Regions from separate parts of the Siminovitchia fortis genome, predicted to be linked through region 2. Evidence: predicted binding sites of a transcription regulator. Region 2 holds the regulator's gene; the other holds the start of a gene.

Region 1 (10,100 bases), on a different contig from region 2:
AGGGAAAACGGTTGTTATTACCGGAGCTTCGGGGGGATTGGGTGAACAGACGGCTTACCGGTGTGCAGCAAGCGGTGCAAATCTTGTACTGCTTTCCCGCAATGTGAAAAAGCTGGAAGAGATGGCTGAAAGCATCCGTGAAAAATACGGCGTAAGCTCCTTGGCCTTGAAGCTTGACATCTCCAGGCACGAGGACATTCCGGCTGTTTTTCGGGCCATTTTTGAAAAAACCGGCCACATCGACATTCTGGTTAATAATGCCGGTTACGGAATATTTGCCGAGGCGAAAGACGTGACACCGTCGGATGTCGAGGGGATGTTTGCAGTTAATGTCGTCGGGCTGATTGTCTGCACAAAAGAAGTGATCCCTTCCATGAGGAAAAGAAAATCCGGGCATATCATCAACATTTCCTCGCAGGCGGGAAAGCTGGCCACCCCAAAATCGAGCGTGTATTCAGCGACGAAGCATGCGGTATTGGGCTACACAAACAGCTTGCGTATGGAACTGGCCGGTGACGGCGTTTTTGTGACGGCCGTTAATCCGGGTCCTATGGCTACGAATTTTTTTGATCTTGCGGATCCGAGCGGAAACTATGTCAAAAACCTGGGCCGGCATATACTGTCCACTGAAAAGGTGGCTGAAAAAGTTGTGGATGCGATGCTGACGAACCGCAGGGAGATCAATTTACCCGGCTGGATGAACGCGGGCAGCATCCTGTACACTTTGTTTCCGAAGCTTGTTGAACGCCTTGGGAAAAAAGCATTTTTTAAAAAGTAATTTGGTGGAGCTATGGGTGCCCGTTAATCTTTTAAATTGCGAAACCCAGTCGCAGATTGTTCAACGAAATAGACAATCCCTAAAATTGTTCAGGTCTCAAGGGAGGTCTATTTCTTTTTTTCTTGTGATAGGTAAGGCCACCACTAATTAATTTCGGCATTTATAATTCTTTTAAAGGGAATAGTGAGAGTCTCTTCATTATGAACCATTTTTAACCAACCTTCATGTATATCTACTTTTTGAATCCACCCAAAAAAGTTTGCCGGCCCATGTTTTTTTGCATAAGTAATCGTAACAGCCTGCCTTGTTTCAATTGATTTAATGATTACACGATTGATTTCTTGAAGCTGATCGTTGTCTAGTATGGCAGGCGTAAATTCTTGCTGTTTACGCCTTTCCTCCAGTAACTGCTCCCTATGTTCAGGCAGCATCATTCTACTTGATTCCCAACGTAAATTGTAACCAGGAGTGAGCTTATTGGCCCTCATTTATAATGACCTCCAATTTTGTGCGCTCTCTCATGAGCTTGCCCGGCATTTGTGATGGATGAAGCTCTATATATGGCAGTACGTCCATATTTATCCCAGATGCTATCTAGCGCTGTATTCAACTGCTCCCGATAAAGGTAGTTGTCAAATAAATCGATCTGATACTGATGGGATGGCTGAAGATGAGACAAAGACACTCCTAAGCTTCGGATGGGTTGGCAATCCCAGTATTTTATAAATAATTTGTATGCCGCATGAAAAATGTCCAGGTCGTAATTGGTTGGAACCGGCAGCGTCACTTGCCGATTAAATCCGGTAGGACAATTAAAGTCTGCACCCCTGACGCTGCATGATACAGTTACACCCATATATCCTTTTTTTCGACATCTTCGAGCGACCTCGGTACACAATTCAAGGAGTACTATTTTTATGTCCTCTATTTTCGTGTAGTCTCTGGGCAAAGTCATATGATGGCCAACTGCTTTTTGTTGGTTATGGGTCTTGACAGTGACGGGCGAATAGTCGATCCCATTGGCTGTCTGCCATAAAACCTCTCCATTAATGCCCCATCTTTTCTTCAGCAATTCAACTGGAAATTTAGCCAGTTCTCCAATTGTAGAAATTCCCATTCCTCGCAAATGTCTCCCCATTTTTTCACCTACACCAAGTGTCTTTTCAATTGGCAATTTCCATAGTTGATCGATATTATCTTTATCTAATCGAAAAATGCCAACCTTATTTTTTTTGGCAAAATGATCGCATGCCATTTTGGCCAGCACTTTATTAGGACCGATGCCGATTCTTGAGTAGACGCCTATATCATTCAGTATTTTTATTTGCAGTTTTTTAGCCATCTCAAATTGATGGCCAAATATTCTTTGGCTGCCTGTGACATCCATAAACTGCTCGTCTATTGAATATGGTTCGACTAAATCAGTAAATTCTTCCATGATTCGGCTAATTTGAAGAGATACATCGATGTACAGCTGCATGTGAGGGCGGACCACTTCTACATGAGGACACTTTAGCTTTGCGGACCCTAAAGTCTCGGCAGTCGTGATGCCGAACTTTTTGGCTAATGGACATGCAGCTAGAACAATTCCGCTTCTGCGTTCCGGATCTCCTGCGACGATTACAGGTTTATCCTTTAATGAGTGGTCACGGACCTTTTCAACTGATGCGTAGAACGATTGGATGTCTGCAAGGAAAATCACTTTATTCTTCATTCAGTTATCTCCCACCTTTAAAACAGAACATATATTCGCATATTTATTATATGGGAATATATGTTCTTTTAATACTGGGAATTAATGTATTTTATCACAAGAGGACAAGGCAAGAGTTCAATAAATCAAAAAATTTGCTTAAAGGAGAAGTTCTATGGATATTAGATACAGAAACAAACATTTAAAGTACTTGAATTTTTAGGAGGGGATATTGTTTATGGAAATCAAGTTGCTGACGTTGCAAACTGCTCAGTTAGAGACGATGAAAGAATTTTATACGGAATGTTTAGGTTTTTCTCTTCGTGGTGAAAGTCCAAATGCTTTTCAAATCCAAGTGGGAACAAGCATTTTAGAATTTATCGATGAAAATGTAGCAGGGACCCCTTATTATCATTTTGCTTTCAATATTCCATCCAATCAATTTCAAGAAGCAAAGGCATGGTTGAAAGGAAAAACAACGCTGTTATTAGAGGATGGGGAAGATGAGGCAGATTTTTCATTCTGGCCTGCACATGCTTGTTATTTTGAAGATCCATCAGGAAATATTGTCGAACTCATTGCACGATACAGGGAGAATCCGATGAAGGAATCACCATTTTCGGTAAATCATATTTTGAATATCAGTGAAATTGGGTTGGTTGTAAAAGATGCGCCCAAAGTCGGCGAACAATTGAAAGCGATCAACATTTTTGAAAGTGATAATGAACCAATTACTCATTCTTCTCTACATTTCATGCAAGAAAATAAAAACGGGGTTTTCATAATTTTAACGAGCGTCGGTAGAAGGTGGTTGTTCTCCGAAAAAAAATCTGAAATTTTCCCACTGAAAATAACACTTGATAAGGCCGTTTTAGGTGTAAATGAACAAAATGAATTTTTTATAAATAACCGGCTGTAACAGGGCAGAGGACAAATTCCATGCAAATGAATAAAGCAGTTGTATGCGCGGGGAAATGGTTCTTTCGCGTGCTTTTTTATGGTATGAAATTTCATTGTAAGATAATTCATCCCCGATCGTCTAATATGTAGAGGAGAGGAGGGACGGTGTGAAGGAATATTCGATTGAAGACTGGTTTGAGAAATACGAGCGGGATATTACAAGCTTTCTTATTTACTATACAGGATTTACAGATGTGGAAGACCTGGTCCAGGACACTTTCCTGATCGCAATCAATAAAATTTCCAAATTCAAGGGGGGCTCCAATCCGAAAACCTGGTTAATAGCCATTGCGAGAAACATTGTGATAGACCGTTATAGAAGAAAAAGAGTCTGGCAGAGGATCAAGCATTATTTCACCTCCGATCAGGAGCAGGTCCCCGGATCGGAGGACATCATCATCCAAAGCCAGGAACAGCAGCAATTATACGATGCCATTGAACGGCTTTCTTCCCGGCAAAAGGAAGTGGTGATATTACGGGGGATTTTGGAGCTGTCATCCAATGAAACTGGCGAAATATTAAAATGCACTCCAAACAGCGTGAATGTCACTTATCACAGGGCATTGAAAAAGTTGAAGGAATTAATGGAAGAGGAGGGGTTTGATTTTGAGGGAAACAGAGCAAATCAAAGAAAGTCTAAAGAGCCTTCCTAAATATTCATTATCGAAAAAGCAGCGGCAAAATATATTATCGAAATTGCAGCAAGACAGCACTTATAAAAGAAAAAGCTTTAAACCGGCAGCAGCCATCGGTTCTCTTTCAGTCATTTTATTTATTCTGGTCTTTTCGCAGTTTGGAGGAAATTTTATTCAGGAACTCGCAATGAACAGTGAATCTTCCGAGATGGAATCTTCCATCGCCGACAAGGCTGAAATGTCGTTGGATATGGAGTATGCAGCGGAGGGACGCACCTTTACACTCCCGGATACAAAGCAGGAAGTCTTCGGCATTGAAGGAAAAGTCGGGATTTTAAATGTCTTTGACCATTTCGTCGCGGAAGATCCGAGAAGGGTTGCCAAGCTGATGATTTTCTTTTGGGGAAATCCCGAAGAGCTTGCCGGGAAGGATTATGAGATTGAAGCGGCGAACAATAATGAAAGGATCATTTTATCAGAAGGCATATTATCGGAGGGTCTTTACGGGGACGATGCCCATGTGTTGACACAATTTACGCCTTTTCCCGAGGAAGGGTTATGGCAGCTCTCGTTTTATGTGGATGGCCAATTATTTGATAAATTTTCATTGGAAGTCCTGCCTCCATTCCCTAAAACGGAAAACTATACGCTTGAAAAATCTCCAAAAGAAATGGAGATTCGCAAAGAAACAGACATGACGATAGAAAGTTCAGGGAAAGATAAAAAGAAAATTGGCGTACAATTATTAAATGAGGATGGAAAAACAGTGTCTGAGCATACTTTTGTGCAAGAGACCGAACATATTGATGCTTCGACGAACAGTCCTATTTATATATACGGCGGAAAACTGTCTTTTCCGGAGAAAGGGACCTGGAAGTTAAAAATTGATGGAGAAGAAACAGGAAGTTTCGAAAACTGAAATTGTGCTTCTCGTTTAGGCTTCCAGTACAAACCCTCCTAAAAAAGAGCAGGAAGGATGATAGAAAAATGGTCAACATTACCTTAACTCCCGAAGCAGCCAATCAAATCAAAAAAAAGCTTGCAGGCAGGGATTTGGACCTGAAGCTGATGTATGACATCGATGGCTGCTCCCTCAGCGGCATTCCCACCCTCAGGCTTATGGATAAGCAAGAGAGGGGAAGCGACGAGATATCGGTGCAGACAAACGAAATGCCTGTATGGGTGGAGAAATCAAAGCTTATTTTTTTTGATGATCATCTTGAAATTGATTTTTCTGAACAGAGTCATACCTACCAACTTGCCAGCACCGCTGAAATCTTGAACGGCAGAATGAGCCTGCTCGATTAGCTGGATGTTCCGGCCAATTGATAATAGCCGGTATTGATTGGCCTGGAGACGGCAGGAGCGATCAGGTCAATCGCTTCAGTCAGTTTGTCAAGGTCGATTCCCGTATCGATTCCCATGCGCTGCAGCATATAGACGACATCCTCCGTTGCCACGTTTCCGGTAGCTCCAGGAGCAAAAGGGCAGCCGCCGAGTCCGCCTGCTGATGTATCAAAGCGGTCGATGCCCGCTTGCAGTGCGGCAAAAATATTGGCCAAGGCTGTCTTTCTAGTATCATGGAAATGAGCCGCAACCATCAGTTCAGGAAGTTCCTTTTTGACCTTTGAAAAAAGTGAAAATGATTCAGTCGGCACAGCCATGCCGATCGTATCAGCCACGCTCAGCTCATCCACACCGGCTTCTGCAAATTCCCGGCAGAGCGATACTGTATCGGTTTCCGCTATTTTTCCCTCATAAGGGCAATAAAAGGCGGTAGAAATACAGGCCCTGACGAAATAGTTCTTCTTTTTCAATTCGGATATGACAGGTTTTAATTCCTCCATGCTTTCTTTCGTCGGCTTGTTGATATTTTTCTTGTTGAAGGTGTTGCTGACGCCTACAAATACTGCAACCGATTTGACGGAGGTTTCCATCACCCGGTCAACGCCGCGGCGGTTTGGAGCCAGCACGATGCTTCTGACCCCGGCAGGGGCGGTATGAACGATTTCAGCGGCATCGCGCATTTGCGGAACCCACTTGGGGGAAACAAAGGAAGTGATTTCCATTTCTTTGATTCCTGAAGCCGCCAACAGCCGGATGAATTCTTTCTTTACATCGGTATCCACAAAACTTTGTTCGTTCTGAAGGCCGTCCCTGGGACCGACTTCAATAATGGTCACATTTTTTGGTAAATTCACGTAAACACCCTCCCTAAGCCAGAAAAGCCGGACTATGCGTATCCGGCTTTTCGTGGTGTTGTTAGGTTTTGTTGGTCATTTTAAGCTAAGCAGCTTTTGCTTCAATTCGTTTTCCATTGTGACAAGCTCCTGCTCGGCCTGGGCGCGTTTCGTCCGGCCTTCTTCCTGGATCTTGATCGTTTCTTCCAGCGTGGAGATCAGGCTGGCCTGTGTTTTTTTCAAAGTCTCGATATCGACAAGGCCGCGCTCGTTTTCCCGGGCTGTTTCCAACGTATTGGATTTAAGCATTTCAGCGTTTTTAAGAAGCAAATCGTTCGTTGTTTTTGATACCTGTTTCTGTGCTTCAACAGCCTGCCGCTGGCGGAAAAGGGAAAGTGCAATCGCAATTTGGTTTTTCCAAAGCGGAATGGCCGTCACAATCGATGTTTGGATCTTTTCGGCCAAAGCCTGGTTCGTGTTCTGGATCATCCGGATTTGCGGGGCGCTTTGAATCGTTATTTGCCTGCTTAATTTAAGGTCATACAGCCTTTTTTCAAGCCGGTCGGCAAATTGGATCATATCATTTACATCCTGAAATGCCATCTGGTCCCCTGAGGCTTCCGCCTTTTTCTTCAGGGCAGGAATCGTTTCCGTCCGAATCTCCTCAAGCTTTACCTCGCCCGCTGCAATAAAAATATTCAATGCATGGAAATATTCTTTGTTTTTCTCATACAATTGTTCCAACATCTGTATATCTGAAATAAGCACATCTTTTGATTGATTCAGCTTCACGCTGATCCGGTCGATCTGGGCGCCGGTTTTTTGGTATTTTGACATCGTTTCCTGGATGGAGTTCGATATTTTTCCGAACATTTTCGAGAAAAAGTTCTTTTTCTCTGGTGAAAGCTCTTCGGGATTAATCGATTTCAGTTTCCCCATCAATTCATTCAAAATATCGCCAATCGGCCCGATATCCTTATTTTGAACATGGTCCAGCATGGAGCTTGAAAAATTGAGAAGCTGTGACTGCGCCTGCGTACCATATGAGATGATCGCCTGATGATTGGAAGGATCAATTTGCTTTGCAAGATCCAATGCCCGTTTTCTGCTTTCTTCCGGCAGGGCATCCACAAGCTTGGCTGGCTTGGGGGCAGCGGGCTCCGCCGATTGCGGCTCCAGGGCAAGCTCCTGCTCCCCGAACGGATTGGCAAGCAGATCATCCAATCCATCCGTAAATTCGTCTTTCAATACTTTTTCATTCAATGGTTCACTCATTCTTTCGTGCTCCTTTCATCATCAAGGGGGTGGTATTCCAATTTTTTCAGTGAGTGTTTTGCAACATCCAACTCGAATTGTAATTCATCCACATCCGTTGACAATACATGGTAAATGTCTTTTTTAATGGATTCATTCAGATCTTCGAGAGTGCTTTGCGTTTCTTTCAGCGATAGATAGATTTGATCATTTTTCACCGGCTGGGCAGCAAGCCGCGCATACCGCTCGGATATTTCAACAACCGAGTCAAGATGATAGAAGAAGAAGCGCTCCGACTGGTAAAATCTGCGCGGGTCTTTTTTGACAATGGAGTACATCCTTTTCACCAGTCTGTTTAGTTCATACAGCTGCTTGAAGGCTCCCATCGTCCTGACGGAAAAAAATGATTTTTGCAGGCGCGCCAGCTTCTTTTTGGCTTCCTGCAGATTTTTCTGGATGTAGGCATACTCTTTTCTGGTCAGCCTGTTCTTTTTTAAAAACCGGTAGTCTGAGACGAACTTGACCCCGCAGAATGTCAAAAAGCCCGCCAGGATCGAGATGCCTGAAGACGCAAGAAAGCCCATGTCAAAGCCCAAGAACAAAATAAGCCATATAAGAACTGCTTCAGCAGTAGCTAACATCCCCAGAAAAAAAGAAAAAACTGATTTCAAGCTGCATCCACTCCTGTCCATACTTGCTTATATCTTTAAATACGGTTGTCATCTATAGAAGTTTCATTATCTTCATTATAAGGAATTCAAAGATTTATTGAAAGACCGAGTGCCGGTTTTCACCCTTTCCTTTATCAAAAAGAGGATTTCTGTAATTTTTCACGAAAAAGTTACAGTAGGTACTATTCAAAGGAGGCTAAAAAAATGAGCCAGCAGGAAGTGGTGATTGTCGGTGCAGTCCGGACAGCAATTGGAAGTTTTCTAGGAACATTGAAAAATACGCCGGCCCCTGATTTGGGAGCGGCAGCCATCAAAGAGGCACTGCTTAGGGCAGGAGTTAAACCGGAAGATGTGGATGAGGTGATAATGGGGAATGTTCTCCAAGCAGGGATCGGGCAAAACCCGGCGCGCCAGGCGGCAATGAAGGCGGGTATTCCTGAAAACGTTTCCTCTATGACGATCAATAAGGTATGCGGATCGGGCTTGAAGGCCGTCCATCTGGCTGCCCAGGCTATTTTGGCCGGTGATGCGGAAATTGTTGTCGCCGGAGGAATGGAGAATATGTCCCAGGCACCGTACCTTTTGAAAAATGCCAGAGAAGGCTTCAAAATGGGTGACCAAAAACTTGTTGACAGTATGACGAGCGATGGCCTTACCTGCGTTTTCAATAATTATCATATGGGAGTCACGGCTGAAAATTTATGTGAAAAATATAATATCAGCCGGGAAGAACAGGATGAATTTGCTGCATTGAGCCAGGAAAAAGCGGTAAAAGCGATCGAGGAAGGGAGATTTAAAGAGGAGATTGTTCCAATTGAAATTCCGCAGAGAAAGGGGGAGGCGATTATTTTTGACACGGACGAATATCCGCGTAAAGGTACGACTGCTGCAAAGCTTGCAGGTTTAAAGCCCGCATTTAAAAAGGACGGAAGCGTCACTGCCGGAAATTCATCCGGCATCAACGACGGAGCTGCCGCTGTTGTCGTCATGTCAAGAAAAAAAGCGGATGAACTCGGCGTCAGCCCGCTTGCTTTTATCAGTGCCAATGCCAATGCCGGGGTTGATCCGGGCATTATGGGAATCGGGCCTGTATCGGCTGTGAAAAAGGCACTTCAAAAGACCGGTCTTTCATTGGATGATATGGAGCTGATCGAAGCAAACGAGGCATTTGCAGCCCAATCGCTTGCGGTGGACAGGGAATTGAATTTTGATAAGTCCATCCTGAATGTCAATGGAGGGGCGATTGCACTTGGACACCCGATCGGCGCCAGCGGAGCGAGAATACTGGTTACACTCCTGCATGAGATGAGAAGAAGAGGGGCAAAAAGGGGGCTTGCTACGCTTTGCATCGGCGGGGGCCAGGGAGTGGCAACCATCGTTGAACTGGCGGAACAACTTTAAAGGAGGCTGGCGGAATGAAAAAGATATTTGCAACATTTCAGGAAGCGGTGGCTGATATCAGTGACGGTTCCACCCTGATGGTCGGGGGATTTGGCCTGTGCGGGATTCCGGAAAACCTGATAATGGCACTTGTTGATAAGGGAGTGAAGGATTTAACCGTCATTTCGAATAACTGCGGAGTGGATGAATGGGGGCTGGGCCTTCTTCTTCAAAATAAGCAGATCAAAAAAATTATCGGCTCATATGTAGGGGAGAACAAGGAGTTCGAACGTCAGGTATTGGCGGGCGAAATCGAAGTGGAATTGACTCCTCAGGGGACTCTTGCGGAAAAAATCCGTGCCGGCGGTGCAGGAATTCCGGCTTTTTATACACCCGCAGGAGTTGGCACACCCATTGCTGAAGGGAAGGAAATCCGTGAATTTAATGGAAAGGAATATGTGCTGGAAGAGGCGCTGACGGCGGATTTCAGCCTTGTCAATGCTTGGAAAGGAGATAAGATGGGCAATCTCGTCTACAGAAAGACTGCCC
Region 2 (6,207 bases):
CCCCTCTAAGCTTTGACTGCTCTTTTGCCTCTGCTTTTGTCAGGCCTGTACTCTTTGCTTTTCTTGCGAGTTGATTGATCCTATCGAGTTTTTCTTTTGAAAGCATAAAAAAACTCCTTCGTTTTCATTTTGCCGCAAGTCAATACTACTAGAAAAACCGGTTGAAAACAATAAAGGAGTATTGAATAATCGCCTTAATTTCGGCTGTCATTCCGATCCATATATTCCTGGTATCTTCTATGGACGGTAGCTTTTGAAACATCATATCCGAAACCTCTAATGACCGAGGCAATCTCTTCAAAGGTCAGGCTGTTTTGCCTGAGCCGGACAATCTCTTCCACCGGGATCTCTTTCCGCTCTCTTCCGTTTATATTGCCGCGTTTCTTTAAGTTTTGTTCAGGCCGATAGCCTTTTGCCACCGCTCTTTTCATACCGCGCCTGATTTTGATATTATGCAGCTTCCGCTGATATTCTTCTACCATTCCTATTATATGAAGGAGCATAGAATCTGTTTCAGATACTTGAAGTTCACCGTCATGGGCAAGTGAATACAGCTTGACATCTTCCTTAAATAAAAAATGTATAAGGGCGATTTTGGCATTTCCACGGCCAAGCCTGGTTTCATCCTGGATCAGAACTGCATCGATGTTCCCGGAAGAAATTTTATCCAGCATTTCCATTAACCCGGGCCTGTCCAGGTCATATCCGCTCGACTGATCATGAATGACGGAGTCAACCTGAAAGCCCCATTTTCCGGCGGCAGCCGACAATTCCTCTTCCTGCCTGGCCAATGAGGTTTCCTGCTCTTGTTTTTCAGTGCTTACCCTGCAATAAATGATCACTTTCATATCAAACACTCCATTGGACACTTATTCTAACTCTTGTTCCTTTATTATCAATCCTTGGCTGTTCTGTGCTTGCTCGGCATAAACATTCTGTTGGTTTCCCATCATACTGGGAGCCTGCTCTTCTTCCGCCAGGTTAAAAATAAATAACAGCCCCATTATAATTGAAACAATACAAAAGATGACGATAAAAGAATGATTCCTTATGATTGACAACATCCATATCCTCTCCCCGAATATTTGTTCGCATTTATTTAAAATCATTATAACCAGAACGTAGGTTTGTGTCAAACAAAAATTCGAACTTACGTTTGTATTAAAAGAACCCGCGTGCTATAATATGGATAGCTCATAATAGATATAAAAGGGTGTGAAACAATGTCCAAGCTTTCAAAAAGGCAGGAAGCTATTTTAACTTTCATTAAGGAAGAAGTGAGAAAAAAGGGGTACCCTCCTTCTGTGCGTGAAATTGGGAAAGCCGTAGGCCTGGCATCAAGTTCAACTGTACATGGACACCTGGCAAGATTGGAAAGCAAAGGTTTGATCAGAAGAGATCCGACCAAACCGAGAGCCATAGAAGTCCTTGATCAGGAGAATGCGGCTGTCCCTGCCAAAAACGCAGTCAATCTTCCCCTTGTCGGTAAGGTTACTGCCGGAGTGCCTATTTCAGCTGTAGAGAATATCGAGGATTACTTCCCCTTTCCCGAACAGCTGATCCCCTCCGATGATCAAACATTCATCCTTGAAATTATTGGTGAAAGCATGATCGAAGCCGGAATTCTTGACGGAGACTATGTAATTGTCAGACAACAGCAAACCGCGGACAACGGCGACATCGTCGTAGCGATGACAGAAGAGAATGAAGCGACTGTCAAAAGATTTTATAAAGAGAACGGATACTTTAGACTCCAGCCCGAAAACTCAAATATGGAGCCGATTATCGTACAGAACGTATCCATACTTGGAAAAGTGGTGGGATTATACAGACGTAACATTCATTAGATTTTAGCGTAGATACCCGTGACTTCAGTAATTGGAGGAAGCGCTTTTTACGTAAATAATTGCAAATGCGAACAAACATCTTCAGCCCGTAAACATCTAAAGCAAATTGGTTAAGAGAAAATTGTTATGTGCGTGATGTCAATCATCAAGGGCCTGAAAAAAGGCTCTTTTTTTATTTCAATAATACGCTATTTATTCACCTCCATTGATTCTCCCCAATAGTATTCGCTGATAACATCTGCAAGTACATCAACTGTCCGGTCCAATTCCTCCTGAGTATTATCCACACCGCCTATCTCGATTAATAAGGAATTCTCGGACAAGTCCTGATTATATATTCCGTTATTTCCGCCAGCCTTTGTTTTACCAAAAACCCCGCGTGAAAGAGTTGGGTATTTCTTTTGAATGGAGTGGTGCAGGCTGGTGGCAAATTCAAGATTTTTTTCATAATTCGGGTGTGCTTCACCAATGACAAACAGGCATTTGGCGTATTTTTCCCCATTGATCGTTGCAGTGGTCACCGCCCTTCCTAGAGAGTCGCGATGGATGTCAATGTAATACCGGACCTGTTTATTTTGATTCATCGCATCAACTACTACCTCTCTTGAAGCTTCATATGATTGTTCGTATCTCATGCCTCTTTTTTTTAGCATCCCTTGTATGTCTTTATTATTTACCAATGTTTTGATTCCTTTTTCCTCAAGTTTCTTTCCTAGCCGCTTCCCGAGCAAAGAGACATTTTTCTCTTTATGCCAGGCGCGATTTGGATCCGTCACTCCCGGAAGCATTGGCAAAAAGGATTCCGTATTATGTGTCGAATAGATAAAGACGGCATGATCCTTTGTTTGTGAATCCTCAACCGGTTTTTCCTCTGTATATTCCTCCCCACCCTCATAAATATCAAAATCGGCAGGCGGCGGGGATTCAATAGGGAGGTTAGTAAAATCGGTTCCTTTGCCCGCCACGATGATTTTGGGAGTGGCAGCATTCAGCCCGGGTATTTCGCTGATCAAAAAAGATTTCATGTTTCTGAGATTGATATTCGTGAACAGTTCCAATGCATCTTTCCCAAACGATCTCTCGTACCCTTCCGGCAGAATCCTTTTTAAAGCCTGGTTTTCCAATGACATAACATACAGAAAAGACTCTGTTCTTGTAGGGTCATTGGCGATAAATGACAGCAAACTGATTTTTACACTTGAAAAAGCAATTGCGGAAACTAGACAAAATAGTGCGGTGACGGTTACAAAGAATTTGGCTGCAAGTTTTAGCATCATTTTCATCCTTTATGTTTTAACGTGTTTATTCATTTATATGAAAATGATGAGAGACTATGAATACAAAAAACCATGAGCTGTCTTAGGGGCTCATGGATTCTTCTGCTGTATTAATGCTATTATTCGCACTTTAAAAGAACTTCTTTCAGAACGGCTGCCTGATTATGTTTTTCATCCTTTGCACCATATAGCAAGGTTACATCCTCATTTTTCATCCGCTCTTTCAATTCTTCCAAATTCTTTTGACACGTTTCATTCTCTTCCAAATAAGAGAGATATTTTTCCCTGAACGCCGGAAATTTTTCAGGGTCATGCTGAAACCATTTCCTCAGCTCGGTGCTTGGAGCAAGCTCTTTCATCCATTCATCAATTTGCGCCTTTTCCTTTGAGATTCCCCGCGGCCAAATCCGATCTACCAAAACACGATATCCATCACCCGATGAAGGTTCATCATAGATTCTTTTAATCTTAACGCTTCCCATAAAGACTCCTTTCTCGCAGATTATTTTCATTCTTGCCACTTTGGGATTTATACTATCAAAAGAACAGTGCTTTTTTAAGGAGTTGTTTAGCCATGCGAGAATTGGCAGGGCATTGCAAAACGTGCGGCAAGGAAATTTATTGCGAAAACGGCTTTTTTAACGGGGTAATTCTCAAAGACGGAAAGATCATCTGCTTTGAATGTGAGGAGAAGAAGCCGGAAAAATAAACGGGACAGGCAATCAATCCCTGCCCCGTACTCAGAGGGTTTTTCTGTTCCAAAAACGGTGCTCTGCAACGGCTTTTGTAAACTCTTCTAAAAATCCGCCCGACGCATCACCTGTTATAACTCCGGCATTGCTCGGCAGGTTAAGTTCCTCGAGCAGCTGCTTCCCTTGATAGGATGCTCCAATCGGCTTATAGTGGGCGAACGCTTCTTTTATGAAATAGGCAGCCGACTCAAAAAATTGATGGCTGGTCTTTTCACCGCCGACAATATAGGCTGAATCAAACAAAACGGAATCTCCCGTGGCAAACGTCTGTTCAACCTCCAATTCAGCACCATTTTGACCTTTGATAAAACCTTGCTTTTCACCAACTGTAACAGGCTGGGCCCCCACTTTCTTTAAAGCTTCCAAGATTACAGGCACATTTTCGTTAAAGCCCTCTGCGACTAAAACCGCGATTTTGCGAGTGTCCGGCTTTTTCACCGTGTTCTCCTGGCTTAGTGCCGGCGAAGATTTGTTAACTTTAGGAGCCAGGCTTTCAGCAGGTGGCCGGACCCCTACATTTTTCGCTGTTGTTTGGGCCAGATCCAGGTCCACATTTGAAAGCATATCCACTACCTGCTGCCGGACATCTTTCTCTTTACACATACCCAATTCAAAGCTGAAAGCGTTGATGATATGCTCTTTTTCAGGTTCGCTCATCGAGTTCCAGAACAAAACAGCCTGTGAAAAATGGTCTTTGAAACTGTCGCTTCTCGCCTGTATTTTTCGTCCGTCAATTTTCTCCTGATAATGCTTATATCCTCCCTCGTCCTCAGAGGCTGCGGCAGGAGTATTACCCGCCAGCGAATTGTTATGATAGCTGACCTGTCCCACATTGATTGTTTGCCGAGCGTAGCCATCCCGCTGGTTATTATGGAAAGGGCAGACAGGGCGGTTAATTGGCAGTTCATGAAAATTCGGCCCGCCCAACCGGATCAGCTGCGTATCGGTATAGGAAAACAGCCGTCCCTGAAGAAGAGGATCATTTGTAAAATCTATGCCGGGAACGACATTGCCCGGATGGAAAGCAACCTGTTCCGTTTCTGCAAAGACATTATCGACATTACGATTCAATGTCATTTTTCCAATGATTTTTACCGGAACATCTTCTTCAGGCCAAATTTTGGTAGGATCGAGAATATCAAAATCAAACATAAACTCATCTTCTTCTCCAATAATTTGTACGCCCAGTTCAAATTCCGGATAATCACCGCGGTCAATTGATTCATAAAGATCCTGCCGATGGAAGTCCGGATTTTTACCATTCAACTTTTGCGCTTCATCCCAAACGACAGAATGGACTCCAAGCGCAGGCTTCCAATGGAACTTTACGAAAAATGCCTCCTCATTTTCATTTATAAATCGGAAAGTATTAACACCAAACCCTTCCATCATCCGAAAACTTCTCGGGATCGCCCGATCAGACATAGCCCACATGATCATATGTGCCGACTCCTGATTGTTCGCAACAAAATCCCAAAATGTATCATGGGCGGTCGCTGCCTGAGGTATTTCATTATGGGGCTCCGGTTTGACCGCATGGATCAGATCAGGAAACTTGATGGCGTCCTGGATGAAAAAGACGGGCATATTGTTTCCAACCAAGTCATAGTTGCCTTCCTCGGTATAAAATTTCGTGGCAAAACCGCGGACATCCCTTGCCAATTCTCCGGAGCCGCGGGATCCTACAACAGTAGAAAATCTGACAAAGACTGGCGTTTTTTCCCCAGGTTCCTGCAAAAATTTTGCTTTAGTATATTTCTTCATAGATTCATAGACTTCAAATTCTCCGTGAGCTGCGTATCCCCTGGCATGAACAACCCTTTCCGGAATCCGTTCATGGTCGAAGTGGGTCATTTTTTCCCGGAAATGAAAATCCTCCATAAGTGTCGGTCCACGTTCTCCGGCTTTCAGTGAGAACTCATCTTCCGAAACTTTGAGCCCCTGATTTGTTGTCATCTTTTGACCCTTGTCATGCGAACGATAAGTATCCAGCTGTTTGTTCTTGCTCTCGGCATTTGCATTACGCTCGTCTCTCATTTTTTATAATTCCTCCCTGGCAATTAATCTATATATAGCAACTACCCTCTGATTCCTTTGTAAAACTTCAAAAGGTTGTTCATTATCACCCTGCAAAAAAGTTAAAAATGTTTTAAATAACAAAGACCGGGAATTTAATAGAGTAGTCACACATTACATGAAAGGAGGAGTTTCGAAATGGCAGACAAAAAGAATAACGACCATAAAATGACAGTGGAAGAAGCAGGACGAAAAGGCGGAGAAGCAACTGCGCGCAACCATGATAAAGAATTCTACAAGGAAATCGGGCGCAAA

What was found. The regulator LexA, encoded in region 2, represses DNA repair genes until DNA is damaged. The targets are predictions, from matches to a motif close to CGAACATATGTTCG.
Positions count from the first base shown of each region.
Region 1: FS666_RS00315 (DNA polymerase IV) is a predicted target of LexA. The motif match lies at 2,517-2,530, and genes of this name have one in related genera.

Region 1 is NZ_VEKZ01000001.1:44,576-54,675, reverse strand. It holds gene FS666_RS00325 (SDR family NAD(P)-dependent oxidoreductase) at 1-778, shown strand, start outside; gene FS666_RS00320 (YolD-like family protein) at 922-1,266, opposite strand; gene FS666_RS00315 (DNA polymerase IV) at 1,263-2,492, opposite strand; gene FS666_RS00310 (toxoflavin lyase-like VOC family protein) at 2,710-3,390, shown strand; gene FS666_RS00305 (RNA polymerase sigma factor) at 3,539-4,084, shown strand; gene FS666_RS00300 (hypothetical protein) at 4,038-4,985, shown strand; gene FS666_RS00295 (iron-sulfur cluster biosynthesis family protein) at 5,054-5,374, shown strand; gene FS666_RS00290 (hydroxymethylglutaryl-CoA lyase) at 5,371-6,267, opposite strand; gene FS666_RS00285 (toxic anion resistance protein) at 6,343-7,521, opposite strand; gene FS666_RS00280 (5-bromo-4-chloroindolyl phosphate hydrolysis family protein) at 7,518-8,171, opposite strand; gene FS666_RS00275 (acetyl-CoA C-acetyltransferase) at 8,376-9,572, shown strand; gene FS666_RS00270 (CoA transferase subunit A) at 9,587-10,100, shown strand, end outside.
Region 2 is NZ_VEKZ01000096.1:289-6,495, forward strand. It holds gene FS666_RS18565 (DUF896 domain-containing protein) at 1-106, opposite strand, end outside; gene FS666_RS18570 (YneB family resolvase-like protein) at 195-848, opposite strand; gene FS666_RS18575 (hypothetical protein) at 870-1,064, opposite strand; gene lexA (transcriptional repressor LexA) at 1,224-1,847, shown strand; gene spoIIP (stage II sporulation protein P) at 2,036-3,121, opposite strand; gene FS666_RS18590 (DUF488 domain-containing protein) at 3,244-3,606, opposite strand; gene FS666_RS20535 (hypothetical protein) at 3,699-3,833, shown strand; gene FS666_RS18595 (catalase) at 3,865-5,913, opposite strand; partial or broken gene FS666_RS18600 (KGG domain-containing protein) at 6,091-6,207, shown strand, end outside.